Regions from separate parts of the Methylobacterium sp. 77 genome, predicted to be linked through region 2. Evidence: riboswitches for the same ligand, from Rfam matches in the RefSeq annotation. Region 2 holds a riboswitch; the other holds the start of a gene.
The links. Region 2 has a riboswitch for thiamine pyrophosphate ahead of thiO (glycine oxidase ThiO). Riboswitches for the same ligand answer to the same signal wherever they lie in the genome.
Positions count from the first base shown of each region.

Region 1: another riboswitch for thiamine pyrophosphate. It lies ahead of thiC (phosphomethylpyrimidine synthase ThiC); the one in region 2 lies ahead of thiO (glycine oxidase ThiO).

Region 1 is NZ_KB910516.1:4,082,013-4,089,565, forward strand. It holds gene A3OK_RS0119355 (aspartate aminotransferase family protein) at 55-1,404, shown strand; gene A3OK_RS0119365 (tautomerase family protein) at 1,530-1,919, shown strand; gene A3OK_RS0119370 (D-amino acid dehydrogenase) at 1,970-3,235, shown strand; gene thiC (phosphomethylpyrimidine synthase ThiC) at 3,327-5,234, opposite strand; TPP riboswitch at 5,320-5,426, opposite strand; gene A3OK_RS0119380 (BA14K family protein) at 5,692-6,345, shown strand; gene uraH (hydroxyisourate hydrolase) at 6,589-7,005, shown strand; gene uraD (2-oxo-4-hydroxy-4-carboxy-5-ureidoimidazoline decarboxylase) at 7,009-7,553, shown strand, end outside.
Region 2 is NZ_KB910516.1:2,607,869-2,615,421, reverse strand. It holds gene rpoD (RNA polymerase sigma factor RpoD) at 1-613, shown strand, start outside; gene A3OK_RS0112395 (adenylate/guanylate cyclase domain-containing protein) at 1,279-2,529, shown strand; TPP riboswitch at 2,584-2,714, shown strand; gene thiO (glycine oxidase ThiO) at 2,790-4,010, shown strand; gene thiS (sulfur carrier protein ThiS) at 4,007-4,219, shown strand; gene A3OK_RS0112380 (thiazole synthase) at 4,241-5,035, shown strand; gene A3OK_RS0112375 (thiamine phosphate synthase) at 5,032-5,664, shown strand; gene A3OK_RS0112370 (peptidase) at 5,661-6,410, opposite strand; gene A3OK_RS0112365 (transglutaminase family protein) at 6,469-7,296, opposite strand; gene A3OK_RS0112360 (alpha-E domain-containing protein) at 7,333-7,553, opposite strand, start outside.

The sequences.
Region 1 (7,553 bases), 1.5 Mb from region 2:
TAAGCAATCGCAGCGAAGGGCGATATCCCGCATCGCGGATCGACGGAGCGTCACATGGATCAGGCCATCATCGATCGGGCGGGTGACCGGCAGCTCAATGTCGAGCCGTACTGGATGCCGTTCACGCCGAACCGTCACGTGAAAGCCGATCCGACGCCGCGCATCATCACCTCGGCCAAGGGCGCCTATTACCGGACGGCCGAGGGTCGCGAGCTGTTCGACAGCCTGTCCGGCCTGTGGTGCTGCCCGCTCGGCCATGCCCAGCCGCGGATCGTCGAAGCCCTGCGCCGGCAGGCCGAGACCCTGGATTACTGTCCCGCTTTCCAGATGAGCAATCCGGTGACGCTGCGGCTCGCCGAGCGCATCGCCGACATGGCGCCGGACGGCCTGGACCGGGTGTTCTTCACCAATTCCGGCTCCGAGGCCGTGGATACCGCCCTCAAGATCGCGCTGGGCTACCACCGCCTGCGCGGCGAGGCCGGCCGCTTCCGCATGATTGGCCGCGAGAAGGGCTATCACGGCGTCGGCTTCGGCGGCATGTCGGTGGGCGGTATGGTCGCCAACCGCAAGATGTTCGCCACCGCCATGATCCAGGGCGTCGACCATCTGCGCCATACCCACGATTACGCCGAGATGGCCTTCTCGAAGGGGCAGCCCGCCTGGGGCGCGCATCTCGCCGACGATCTCGAACGGATGGTGGCCCTGCACGATGCGGGCACCATCGCCTGCGTCATCGTCGAGCCGCTGCAGGGATCGGCCGGCGTCATCGTGCCTCCCCTCGGCTACCTGCAGCGCCTGCGCGAGATCTGCGACCGCCACGGCATCCTGCTGATCTTCGACGAGGTGATCACGGGCTTCGGCCGGCTCGGTGCGGCCTTCGGAGCCGAGCGCCTCGGCGTGATCCCCGACATGATCACCTTCGCCAAGGGCATCACCAACGGCATCGTGCCGATGGGCGGCGTCATCGTGCGCAAGGAGATCTACGACACGTTCATGACCGGCCCGGCCTCGGCGGTGGAGCTGTTCCACGGCTACACCTATTCGGGCCATCCCCTGGCGGCGGCGGTGGCGCATGCCTCCCTCGACCTGATGGAGGAGGGCGACCTGTTCGGCCGGGTGCGCGAGCTCGAGCCGATCCTGGAAGCGGCCGTCCATTCGCTGCGCGACGAGCCGGGTATCAAGGACATCCGGAATTTCGGCCTCACGGCGGCGGTCGATCTCGAACCGACGCCGGGGCAGCCCGGAGCGCGCGCCTTGCGAATCTTCGAGCGCGGCTTGCGCGAGGGCATCCTCCTGCGCTTCACCGGCGATACCATCGCGATGGGACCACCCTTCATCTCGACCCCCGCCGAGATCACCGGCATGATCGAGATGCTGCGCGGCCTCATCCGCGCCGAAGCCTGATCGTCCCGTCGACCGTGCTCGCGAAGGCGAGCATGGTTCGATGTCCGAGCGGGAAAAGCGGCCCGATGCGGACGGCCCCCGAGCCGCGCCCGATCCCCTCCCTCGACACAAGGAACATTCAGACCATGCCCCTCATGCGCTTCGATATTCTGGAAGGCCGCACGGATGCCGAACTGAAGACGCTGCTCGATGCCGCGCACGAGGCGATGCTGGAGGCGTTCAACGTTCCGCCGGGCGACCGCTACCAGATCGTCACCGAGCACAAGCCCTCGCGGATGATCGTCGAGGATACCGGGCTCGACATCCCGCGCACCAAGGACGTGGTGGTGGTCCAGATGATCACCCGGCCGCGCGGCAAGGAGAAGAAGCAGCTGTTCTACCGGCTGCTGACCGAGAAGCTCGAAGCCGCCTGCGGTATCGCTCCGGCCGATGTCATGGTCTCGACCGTGGAGAATACCGACGAGGATTGGTCCTTCGGTCACGGCCGGGCGCAGTTCCTCACCGGTGAGCTTTAGGGCTCCCGCCCGCACCGCTCCCAGCCTGCTTTACTGGCGGAACGCCGACCATGCATGTCCTCATCCTCGGCGGCGGTGTCGTCGGCGTCACCGCGGCCTATTATCTGGCCAAGGCCGGCCACCGCGTCACCGTGGTGGAACGGCAGGCCGGAGTCGGGCTCGAGACCAGCTTCGCCAATGCGGGTCAGGTCTCGCCGGGATATTCGGCGCCCTGGGCGGCCCCCGGCATTCCGTTGAAGGCGATGAAGTGGCTGATGATGCGCCACCGGCCTCTCGTCGTCTGGCCGAGCTTCGAGCCGCGCTTCTATGGCTGGCTCGCCCGCATGCTGGCGAATTGCACGGAGGAGGCCTACCAGCGCAACAAGGGCCGGATGGTGCGCCTCGCCGAATACAGCCGCGATGTGCTGCGCGACCTGCGCGCCGAGACCGGCATCGCCTACGATCACCGCGAGCAGGGCACGCTTCAGCTGTTCCGGACCGCCAAGCAACTCGACCATGTCGGCGACGACACCCGCGTCCTCGATACTTACGGCGTGCCCTATGCGGTGCTCGACCCGGCCGGCTGCATCGCCGCCGAACCGGCCTTGGCGCGGGTGGCCGGAACCTTCGTCGGCGGCCTTCGGCTACCGGGAGACGAGACCGGCGACGCCCACCTCTTCACCCAGCGTCTCGCCGCACTCTGCGAAGGCCTCGGCGTGGTCTTCCGCTACGGCACGGCCATCACCGGGCTGCGCGGCGAGGGCGACCGGATCGTCGGCGTGGCGACGGCCGCGGGCGAAATCCTGACCGCCGATGCCTATGTCGCCTCCATGGGCAGCTACACGCCGGCGCTGCTGCGTCCCTTCGGCATCGACCTGCCGATCTATCCGGTGAAGGGCTATTCCCTCACCCTGCCGGTCACCGATGCCGAGGCGGCTCCGGTCTCCACGGTGATGGACGAGACCTACAAGGTCGCGATCACGCGGCTCGGCGACCGCATCCGGGTCGGCGGCACCGCCGAACTCGCCGGCTTCAGCGCGATCCTGCGCGGACCGCGTCGCGAGACCCTGGTGCGCTCGGTGAGCGACCTGTTCCCGGCGGGCGGCGACGTCGCCCAGGCCAAGTTCTGGACCGGCCTGCGGCCGATGACGCCGGACGGGACGCCGATCGTCGGCGCCACGCGCCTCTCCAACCTCTACACCAATACCGGCCACGGCACCCTGGGCTGGACCATGGCCTGCGGCTCCGGGCGGGTACTGGCCGATCTCATCTCCGACCGCACGCCCGATATCGCCACCCCGGACCTCGCGGTCAGCCGCTACGCCGGAGGCGTTTGAGGCGGGTCCCCTTCGATCGCCGAGGAGTACAGGGCGATCGAGGCCGAATGCCCTCTCGCGCCGAGACGCGAGAGGGCGGGGTCGAGGCGGATTATTCCGCCGCGTCGACGTAGAGCTTGCCGCCCTCGGCCTGGAACTCGGCCGATTTCGCCGCCATGCCGGCCTCGCGCTCGGCCTGGCTCATCGGCGTCGCCTCGCCCAGCACCTGTCCGGCCGCTTCCATCGCCAGAACCTCGGCGCGCAGATCCTGCGTGATCTTCATCGAGCAGAATTTCGGGCCGCACATCGAGCAGAAATGGGCGACCTTGTGGGCGTCCTTCGGCAGGGTCTCGTCGTGGTAGGCGCGCGCCGTGTCCGGATCGAGGGAGAGGTTGAACTGGTCCTCCCAGCGGAAGTCGAAGCGGGCGCGGCTGAGCGCGTCGTCGCGCAGCTGCGCCGCCGGGTGGCCCTTGGCGAGATCGGCGGCATGGGCCGCGATCTTGTAGGTGATCACGCCTTCCTTGACGTCGTCGCGGTTGGGCAGCCCGAGATGCTCCTTCGGGGTGACGTAGCAGAGCATGGCGCAGCCGAACCAGCCGATCATGGCGGCGCCGATGCCCGACGTGATGTGGTCGTAGCCGGGGGCGATGTCGGTGGTCAGCGGGCCGAGGGTGTAGAACGGCGCCTCGCCGCACTCCTCCAGCTGCTTTTCCATGTTCACCTTGATCTTGTGCATCGGCACGTGGCCGGGGCCCTCGATCATGGTCTGGCAGCCCTTGTCCCAGGCGATCTTGGTGAGTTCGCCCAGCGTCTCCAACTCGGCGAACTGGGCCGCGTCGTTGGCATCCGCGATGGAACCGGGACGCAGACCGTCACCGAGCGAGAACGAGACGTCGTAGGCCCGCATGATGTCGCAGATCTCGTCGAACCGCTCGTAGAGGAACGATTCCCGGTGCCCGGCGAGGCACCAGCGCGCCATGATCGAGCCGCCTCGGCTGACGATGCCGGTGACCCGGCGCGCCGTGAGCGGCACATGCGCGAGGCGGACGCCGGCATGGATGGTGAAATAGTCGATGCCCTGCTCGGCCTGCTCGATGAGCGTGTCCTTGAAGACCTCCCAATCGAGCTTGAGCGGATCGCCGCCGACCTTCTCCAGCGCCTGGTAGATCGGCACCGTGCCGATCGGGACGGGGGAGTTGCGCACGATCCACGAGCGGATGTTGTGGATGTTGCGGCCGGTGGACAGGTCCATCACCGTGTCGGCGCCCCAGCGGGTCGCCCAGACCAGCTTCTCGACCTCTTCGGCGGCCGACGAGGTCACGGCGGAATTGCCGATATTGGCGTTGATCTTGACGAGGAAGTTGCGGCCGATCGCCATCGGCTCGACTTCGGGGTGGTTGATGTTGGCCGGGATGATGGCGCGGCCGCGCGCCACTTCCTCACGCACGAATTCCGGCGTGATGAAGGCCGGAAGGGACGCGCCGAAGCTGTTGCCGTCGGCCAGGGCGGTCTGCGCCCCCTCGAGCATCGTCTCGCGAGCGAGGTTCTCGCGGTGGGCGACGTAGATCATCTCCTCGGTGATGATCCCGGCCTTGGCGAATTCGTACTGTGTCACCAGCTGGCCGGGGCCTGCCTTGCGGATCTGGCGCGTCGCCGGACAAGGGGCGACGAGCTTGTCCTCGGGGACGAAGCCATTGTCTTCGGGCTTGACCGCGCGCGGCGTGATCGTGGCGTAGCCGCGCTTGGCGATCCACGGATCGCGCAGCAGCGGCAGGCCGCCGTTGAGATCGATCCGGGCGTCGGTCTCGGTGTAGGGACCGGACGGATCGTAGACCCGCACCGGGGCCTCCTTCGGATCGCTCAGCGTGACCTCGCGGAACGGCACCCGGATGTCGTCGCGGCCGGCAACGCTCGCATAGACCTTGCGCGAGCCCATGATCGGGCCGGTGGTCACGGCCTGCGGCTGGCCTTTGGCGGGGTCTTGTCCGGAAAGATCTTTGGGAAGGACGGGTGCGTTCATGTCGGATTCGCTCCTGGCGTGGGAGGCGATCCGGTTCGCAACGGTACGTCAGGACGACGGGCACCCACTCGATCGGAGCAGAAGACCCAAGCGCAGTTCCCGTCCCTCCGCCGGTATGAGCCGGATCAGGTTCAAGGGTCAGGGCTCCAGCCCTCTCTCAGCCCCCTTCACGGGGCTCCCCTCGGAACCATTCGAAAGTCTGCGTTCGCGGTCGCTTTGTCAATCGGGAGGAGAAACATCCACGCCGGAGTGAAAGACGCCCGTCCTCACGGGGGAGCGCCGGGCGCCGACATGATGAGCGACCGATTGCTGTCAAAGCATTGTTTTTAATCCATGCCGGCAGCTTATTATTTGCATTAGGCCTGTGAAACACAAAACAAAGGATCCGATGGAGCTTTATCGAGGCGCTGTGCGTTGTAAATTCTGATTTCCCATTCGACAGTCAGGCTGGTTTCTCATGAACAGGCTCGTTCTTGCATCCGCGGCGCTCATCGGCGCCGTCGCGTTCCTACCGGCGACGGCCGATGCGCGTCCCGGCAAGGGCGGCGGCGGCGGAGCCGGCGTCTTCCATGGCCCGACGATGGGTGGCGGCGGCGGCGGCGGACGCGGCTTCGGCGGCGGAGGGTTCAGCGGTGGCAAGATGGGCGGTGGCGGTGCCGGCGTCTTCCGCGGACCGGTCGTAGGCGGCGGCGGGTTCGCCGGTAATCGCGGCTTCGGTGGCGGTCGAGGCGGTGTCGTCACCGGCCCGACTGTGGTCGGAGGCGGCTACGGTCGCGGCGGCGGCGGCTTCAATCGGGGTTATGGCTACAATCGCGGATATGGCCGGGGCTACGGTTACGGCGGCCTCGGGCTTGGGCTGGGCCTTGGCCTCGCGGGTGCCGGTGTCGGCTACGGTTACGGCAGCGGTTATTACGGCAACGGCTATTACGGTGGCGGCGGCTACGGCGGCGGCTACGCTCCGGCCTATTACGGTGGTGCCGTGGAGGTTCAGCAGGATGTCGGCGGGTCCGATCAGGATGTCGCCTACTGCATCCAGCGCTTCCGTTCCTACGATCAGCGCTCGGGGACCTATCTCGGCAATGACGGCCTGCGTCATCGCTGCCCGCAATAGCATCCGGCGCTCAGGCGGAAACGCCTGAGCCACGATCGCTTGGCAAGAGCCGCAACCGATAAGCCCCGCAATCCGTCGTTGCGGGGCTTTGCCGTGTCGTGAGATCGATCTCAGGCCGCCGCGAAAGGTGGCACGCCCATCGGGCACGCATTCTGCAGGCAGATCTTACGGTCCGGGGCGCACCCGGAATGTTCCAGGGAGCGGCCATTCATGACCTTCGACAGATCGCGGCGCACGATGTTCATGGCGGCGCTGGGCCTCGGCGCCGTACTGGTGCTTCCGGTGTCCAAGTCCGTCGCCGACGAGGGCGGGCGGCTCTCGACCCACGTCCTCGATACGCTGAGCGGCAAACCGGCCGGCGGCATGAAGATCGATTTCTACGTCTCCGAGAACGGTGCCTTCCGCCTCGTGATGCAGATGACGACGAATGCGGATGGCCGGACCGACAAGCCCGTCCTCGTCGGTGACGCCCTGAAGGCCGGAAGCTATCAGTTCGTCTTCCACGTGGGCGAGTACTTCAAGGCGAAGGGCGTGCCCCAGGCCGATCCACCCTTCCTCGACATGGTGCCGGTCCAGTTCTCCATCGCCGATGCCAAGGCCCATTACCATGTGCCGTTGCTGACGACCCCCTGGAGCTACTCGACCTATCGCGGCAGCTGAGGGATGCCGCCGCTTCCCGGTGCGATCCTGTTGGCCGCCCTCGCATGGACGACCCTCGATTCCTCGCCTCTCGTTCGGCCGGTGGTCGAGCGGAGCGCGGAGACGGCCCTCGACATGGCGTCCGTGAACGCCCTGTCGCGGCAGGATTTCGTGCGCACCTTCGGCGGGGTGTTTGAGAATTCACCATGGGTCGCCGAACGCGTGGTCGATGCCAGACCGTTCGCCTCTGCGGCCGCACTGCATGCCGCGATGATGGCGGCGGTACGGGCTGCCTCTCCGGCGGAGATACTCGCATTCCTCAATGCCCATCCCGAACTCGCGGGCGCGGAGGCGCGAGCCGCCCGGATGACCGCACATTCCTCCGCCGAGCAGGGCGGCGCCGGTCTCGACCGGATGACGGAGGCGGATTTCGACCGGTTTGACCGGCTCAACGCCGCCTACCGCGAAAAATTCGGGTTTCCCTTCATCATCGCCGTGCGTGGGCGGACCAAGGATTCCATCCTCGCCGAGTTCGAGCGACGGCTCGGGAATCCACGCGACATCGAACG
Region 2 (7,553 bases):
CGGCCTCATGAAGGCCGTCGATAAGTTCGAATATCGCCGCGGCTACAAGTTCTCGACCTACGCCACTTGGTGGATCAGGCAGGCGATCACCCGTTCGATCGCCGATCAGGCCCGGACCATCCGCATCCCGGTCCATATGATCGAGACGATCAACAAGATCGTCCGCACGTCGCGCCAGATGCTGCACGAGATCGGGCGCGAGCCGACCCCGGAGGAATTGGCCGAGAAGTTGGCCATGCCTCTCGAGAAGGTGCGAAAAGTCCTCAAGATCGCTAAGGAGCCGATCTCGCTCGAGACGCCTATCGGCGACGAGGAAGATTCGCATCTCGGCGACTTCATCGAGGACAAGAACGTCGTCTTGCCGATCGACGCGGCAATCCAGTCGAACCTGCGCGAGACCACCACGCGCGTTCTGGCTTCACTCACGCCGCGCGAGGAGCGCGTGCTGCGAATGCGCTTCGGCATCGGCATGAACACCGACCACACTCTCGAAGAGGTCGGCCAGCAATTCTCGGTGACCCGCGAGCGTATTCGTCAGATCGAGGCGAAGGCGCTCCGCAAGCTGAAGCACCCGAGCCGCTCGAGGAAGCTGCGGAGCTTCCTCGACAACTAAGAACGAAACGTCCCGCTCGTCGGGATGAGAGATGTCTCGGACCATTACGACAACGGCGCACCTTTCGGTGCGCCGTTGTCGTTGAGGCTGGCTCTTTAAAAAAAGCCGATTTCTCAATCGCTTCCGGCCAGCGAAGGATCGAACCCTCGCCCTCTCGAATAGATGCTCTCGGAATCGGGCATGCCGCGCCCTACACTCGGGCTCACGTTACCCGTGACCTTCGGCTTATGCCGATGGGCCCTCGCTCTGCAGCCGTCACACAGCGATGAGATCGCCCGTTCGCCGCGCCGAGCGATTCGTTTGTTGAAGGCGGCCTGGCGACGGACGCTGGCCTCGTTCGCTTGCGCGAAGCTCGATGCCGTCGGCTTGAAAGCATGGTCTCCCGGATTGGCGGGAGCTGGCATCGGATTGTTGGCGGATGGGAGCAATGCAGGCTCCGCTCCTGCGGTTCCTTGGAGCGCGAGGAGCGTCACGACGGCGAAAGACGCGAGTGCGATACGCATAGGCAAGCTCGATGACATGAAAGAACGTCTGCGTCCCGTGCGACCGGTGATGGTATTTTTCACCTTATCATGGCACGACTTGAGCGACACCCGACTTCGGAAATCGTGACGATCTTCGCGGCACCCGTTGCCGCTCGCCCCTCTCCGACCCACCTTGGCGTTATGCTTGAACTCGGTCCGCCTCATCCTCCGCCGACTGCCGATGCAGACGGATCGGAGGCCAACGACGTTCCGTTCGGCGCATTGCAGGATTGCGTGGCATTGCGGGATTGGCTGCTGAGCGAAGGTGCGCGTCTGCCGCAGGCTGACGACCTCCTGGCCGGGATGTCGGAGCGGCTGAACGGACTTGGTGTGCCGGTCGATCGTGCTTCGACCGCCATCGACACGCTGCACTCCGAATATTCCGGTGTCGGCCGCTTCTGGACTCGTGAGACGGGATCGACGGTCCGCCTGTTCCCGCACGGAGATGCGTCCGACAGGGCCTATCAGGAGAGCCCTTTCTTCACTGTCCACGAGACCGGCGAATGGCTCATCGTCGACCTGAAACAGCCGTTGGATCTGCACTACTCGATCATTCCCGACCTGAAGGCCGGGGGGTACACCCATTACATCGTCGCACCGTTGTTCTTCACCAACGGCACGCGTAACGGCATCACCTTCGCGACCCGCGCTCCCAATGGTTTTCGGGACGAGGACATCGCCATTCTGCGCTTCGTCATGCCGACCCTGGCGGCCGTGATGGAGATGCGGATCGTCAACAAGACGCTGGATCAGGTGCTGCGCATCTATGTCGGCGACGAGCCTCACCGCGCGATCCTCTCGGGTGACATCCGCCGTGGGCAGGTCAAGCGCATCCGCTCGGCGATCCTGTTCGCCGACATGCGTGACTACACCCAGATTTCGGCGAATATGACGCCGGAAGAGGCCGTCGATCTCCTCAACATTTTCTTCGATTGCCTTGTACCGGCGGTGGAGCGCGAAGGCGGCGAGGTGCTGAAGTATCTCGGCGATGGGTTGCTGGCGATCTTCCGCGAGCGCGGCGACGATCTCGGCGGTGCCGCCAAAGGCGCTCTCATCGCTGCCCGGACCGCTCTGTCCGCCCTCGACGAGGCCAATGCCATCGGCCGCTTCGCGCAGCCGGTCGTTGCCGGAATCGCGCTTCATCACGGTGAAGCCGCCTACGGCAATGTCGGCTCCGGCGCTCGGCTCGACTTCACGGTCATCGGCCGCGACGTGAATCTCGCGAGCCGGCTCGCCCGCTTGAACAAGACTCTCGGCGAGCCGCTTCTCATGTCGAAGCCCTTCGTCGATTTCCTCTGGGACGAGTCTGAATCCCTTGGGGAGCACGATCTCGACGGGTTCGTCGAGCCGATGGGCGTCTACCGGCCGGGGCGAACACCCGCAGCACTCTGAATACGGTTTCGCGCGTCCGGGGATTGACCGAAGCGTGATCCTTGCCCACATCAGGCACGTTCCAGGGAGATCCCCGTCAAGGGGCTGAGAAACCGATGAGCTTGGACCGTGAGTCCGGGCAGCGCGGAAATCCTTTGAACCTGAACCGGCTCATACCGGCGTAGGGATTGGACCGCGGGTTTTTCTCATCGGAAGCCCGGCATGCTTCGGATCAGAAGCGGAAGGACACCAATCTCTGCGGATCATCGCGGAGGTTCCTGTTGGACGTCTCAGCCACATCAACAATCGGTTCGCGCCGAACCACCGGTATCGCCATCGAAGCCGCTACGCTTCCTGAGCGAAGCGACGTCGTTGTCGTCGGCGCCGGGCTGATCGGACTTTCGTCGGCTTGGCGTCTGGCCGAGGCCGGTCTCACCGTGACGGTGATCGAGCGCGATACGGTCGGCGCCGGGGCGAGCCTCGCGGCCACCGGCATGCTGGCCCCAGCCGCCGAACACGAACCCGGTTCTGATCCGCTCCTGCCGCTGGCGTTGGAGAGCCTGGCGCGCTGGCCAGGGTTTCGTGACGATCTCCAGACCGCTTCCGGTATCGGCATCGACTACCGGGAGGAGGGGACCCTCGTGCTGGCGATCGGCCGCGACGAGGTCGACCGCCTGCGGTTTCGGCACGATCTGCAGGTCCGGTCCGGCCTCTCAGCACGCTGGCTTTCCGGAATGGAGGTTCGTGCCCGAGAGCCGGCTTTGCGTCCCTCGGTCACGGCCGGCCTGTTCTGCGCGGAGGATCATCAGGTCGATCCGCGCCTCGTCATGGCGGCACTCACTCGTGCCGCCCAGGCCGCCGGCGTCGTCATCGTCGAGCATTGTCCGGTCGAGGCGCTCGATTGGGAAGGCGGTCGTGTCCGTGGCGTGACGACGCCTCGCGGGCAGATGTCGGCCGGGGTCGTGATTCTCGCAGCCGGTGCCTGGAGCGGCGAAGCCGGGCTCCTCCCGGATGAACTCGCCCTGCCGGTGCGACCCTTGCGTGGCCAGTCGCTCGCTCTGAAGACCAACGCCCGGACGGGCAATCTCTCGCACATGGTCTGGACCGAGCAGGTTCACATGGCTCCGAAAGCCGACGGGCATCTCATCATCGGCGCCACTGTGGAGGATTGCGGCTTCGTTCCCGGCGTCACGGCCGGCGGCCTCTATGCTCTGCTGGAAGGGGCGAGGCGCGTCCTGCCCGGCATCGAGGAGATGGAAGTCGAGGCGGTCTGGAGTGGCTTCAGGCCGACATCCGACGATGATGCGCCGATCATCGACAGGCTCGCTCCCGGTCTCGTCGCGGCCACCGGCCATCATCGCAACGGCTACCTTCTGGCTCCCGCGACCGCAGATGCCGTCGCCGCCCTGATCGTCGAAGGTGCGCTGCCCGGTTTCGCTGGCGGCTTCGGCCTCGCCAGATTTCAGCGGCCGGCGCGCGCGGAAAGGAGGGCCTTCGCATGAGGCTCACCATCAACGGAAACCTGCGCGAGATCGAGGCCGCCGACCTTTCCGGCCTCTTCCTGATCGAGGCGGAGGAGACGGGAATCGAAAGCCCGCAAGGGATCGCGATTGCGTTGAACGGCACGGTCATCCGCCGACGCGACTGGGAGGCAACCCCGGTCGCGGAGGGCGACAAGGTCGAGATCGTGCGCGCCATGCAGGGCGGATAGGATAGTCGAAGGATCAAGCTCATGAACGGACACACGATCGAAGCCGCCGCCGAGGATGCGCTCGTCATCGCCGGCGTGGCCTTGAGTTCACGGCTCTTCATCGGCACGGCGGGTTATCCGACGCAGAGCATCATGGTCGATGCCGTCGAGGCTTCCGGGGCCGAGATCGTCACCGCATCGATCCGCCGGGTCTCGCTCCAGGGCCATGGGTCGGACACGGTGAGGCGCCTCAAGGGATATCGCTTCCTGCCCAATACCGCTGGATGCGAAACCGCGCGCGACGCGATCATGACGGCGGAACTGGCACGCGAGGCGCTCGATACGAACTGGATCAAGGTCGAGGTCATCGGCGATCGGGAAACGCTCTACCCGGACGTCTCCGAATTGCTGGAAGCCTGCCGCCATCTCGTCGATGACGGGTTCATCGTACTGCCCTATTGCAACGACGATCCCGTCGTGTGCCAGCGGCTCGCCGATATCGGCTGTGCGGCGGTCATGCCGATGGGGTCGCTCATCGGCTCGGGGATGGGGGTGGCCAATCCCGCCAATCTCGAACTGATCTGTCGACGCGCCAGCGTGCCCGTCATCGTCGATGCGGGAATCGGCACCGCTTCCGATGCCGTCGTGGCGATGGAACTCGGAGCAGCCGGCTGCCTCCTCAACACCGCCGTCGCCAAGGCCGACGATCCCGTGCGCATGGCCCGCGCCATGCGCCACGCCGTCGAAGCCGGCCGCCTCGCCCATCTCGCCGGCCGCATCCCCAAGCGGGGCCGCGCCGAACCGTCGAGCCCGCAGCTTGGTCTCGTCGGTTCGTGACGCCGGCTCTATCACCGCTTCTCGTCGTGACGGATCGAACGGGCAGCACGCGCCCCTTGGTCGAGAGAGTGGTTGCGTCGCTCTCGGGGGGCGCTCGCTGGATCTGGTTCAGGGATCGCGATCTCGACACGGCCGCGCGGCGATCCCTCGCTGAAGCGGTGATGCGTGCGGTGCGCATGGCCGGTGCCCGGCTTGTCGTCGGCGGAGACGTTATGCTCGCCCGCGCCGTCGGTGCCGATGGCGTCCATCTTGGCGGTCATGCGACTTTCGAGGACATCACCACGGCACGGCGCGATCTTCCGCCGGGGTGCCTGATCGGCGTCTCGGCTCATTCTCCAGACGATGTCGCCCGCGCCGAGCAGGCCGGCGTGGATTACGCCACGTTGAGCCCGATCTTCGCGACGCCGAGCAAGCCTGGATACGGGCCGGCACTCGGACCCGACGCTCTTCGGTCCCGTCGCGATCTGAGAATCCCGGTCTTTGCTCTCGGCGGCATCACATCCGAAAACCTCCATTCCTGCCGCGATGCCGGTTTTGCCGGAATCGTCGTCATGGGTGGGGTAATGAGAGCGGATGACCCGAGCGCTGCGGTGCGCGCCTACCTGAAAGCCTGGGACGGCAGAGGCTAGCGTGCCGCAGGGCCGTAAGGCGGCCGGGGGATAGCGCGGTGCGCGGCGCGCAGGGCCGCCGACCAACGCTCCCGGAGGTCGTGGAAGTACGATTCCCCCGCCTCGATCCGATGGCTGACCTCGAGGTCGAGAGCGCCGCGCCTCGCCACGGCAATATCGATGGGCAATCCGACACCGAGATTCGAGCGCATGGTCGAATCCATGGAGACGAGGCTGACCTTCAAGGCATCGTAAAGTTCGGTCTCGAATTTCACGGCACGGTCGAGGATCGGCTTGCCGTATTTATGTTCGCCGATCTGGAGGAACGGCGCATCGGTGCTGCACTCTATGAAGTTCCCGGCCGAGTAGATCAGGAACAGGCGCATCGGCTCGTTGCCGATCTGGCCGCCGAACAACAGAGAGATCGAGAACCGCAGGTTGGCCGCCTCGAACCCGGCCTTCTCGACGATGCGGACACGACGGATCGCCTTGCCGATGAGCTGGGCGGCCTGGAACATCGTCGTCGTTTCGGTGATCTTCAGCGTCGGCTCACCATCGTCGTCGGATACGCCCTCGGCGAGCATGCTCAGCACCGATTGTGTGATTGAGAGGTTGCCGGCCGAGGCCAGCATCATCACACGTTCGCCCGGGACGTTGAAGTGATGCAGCTTGCGGTAGGTCGAGATGTCGTCGAGTCCCGCATTCGTGCGGGTGTCGGCAACCATCACGAGCCCTTCCTCGACGAGGAGCCCGACGCAATAGGTCATGATACCGGTACCTCTGATGGCCCGCGATTCATCGGGCCACGCTGCATGGAATGAGACGTTAAGCCTGGATGGCGGCTTGAGCCTGTTCCACGCGAAGCTTCACTTCGAGCGTCTCAGTCCCGCCACCCATCCGGCTACCGCGGATCGGAGCCGCTCCCAGATAATCGAGCCCGATCGCGACGCGGATATGTGCCTCCGTCGTAGCGATACCATTGGCCGGGTCGAAACCCACCCAGCCGAGGCCGGGCACCAGGGCTTCCGCCCAGGCATGCCCCGCCTCCTGATCCTCCACGCCATCGGCGCGATGGAAATAACCCGAGACGTAGCGAGCGGGAATCTCCAGATGCCGCGCTGCAGCGATGAAAATATGTGCAAGATCCTGGCAGACGCCCTTTCCGGCCGCGAAGGATTGCGCGGCGGTGGTGCTGGCGCTGGTCGGGCCCGGCTCGAACACGACGGTGTCGTAGACGGCAGCAAGGAGGCGATGGAGGCAAGGCAGGACCGAGGAATCGCCCTCGTCGACCACGCTCTTGGCAAAAGCCTGAAGCTCGCTGTTGGCGACGGCGAGATCAGAGTCGCGCAGGTAGAACACGTCGGGCAGGCGTTCCACCGTGCCGCGAACGATGCCGTGCATCTCGTTGGTATCGACTTCGCCGGTCACCCGGATGGTCAGGGCATCGGCCGGCTCATCGGCCGTGAACCAGTGAGTGACGTTTCCGAATCCGTCCTCCCGCTCACTGATCCGCCCATCCACCGAAGGCTCGATCCGCCAGCGGCGGACATATTGTCCATCATGGTCGCGCGGGCGAAGGCGCAGAAGCTGGATGAGTCCGCGAGCCGGATGCTCATAGGTGTACGTGGTCTCGTGGAAGACGCGAATGCGCATGGACGTCTCTTGCAGAGCTCGGGATTCGGTCGGACCCTACACCAGATATTGCTCGATGACCGCCGCGCCGAGGCGATTGTTTTCCACGATGAAGGCGGTGACGAACTCGTGTAGCCCCGAGCGGAAGACCCGGTCGATGTTTTCGCTTTCGAGGCGAGCGAGCGTGTTGCTCGCAAGCCGCTGGCTCGCACCGCGCCGTCCATAGGCGTCGGCGATGAGATCCAGGTGTTCCACCAGCATGCCGTAGCAATTGGTGA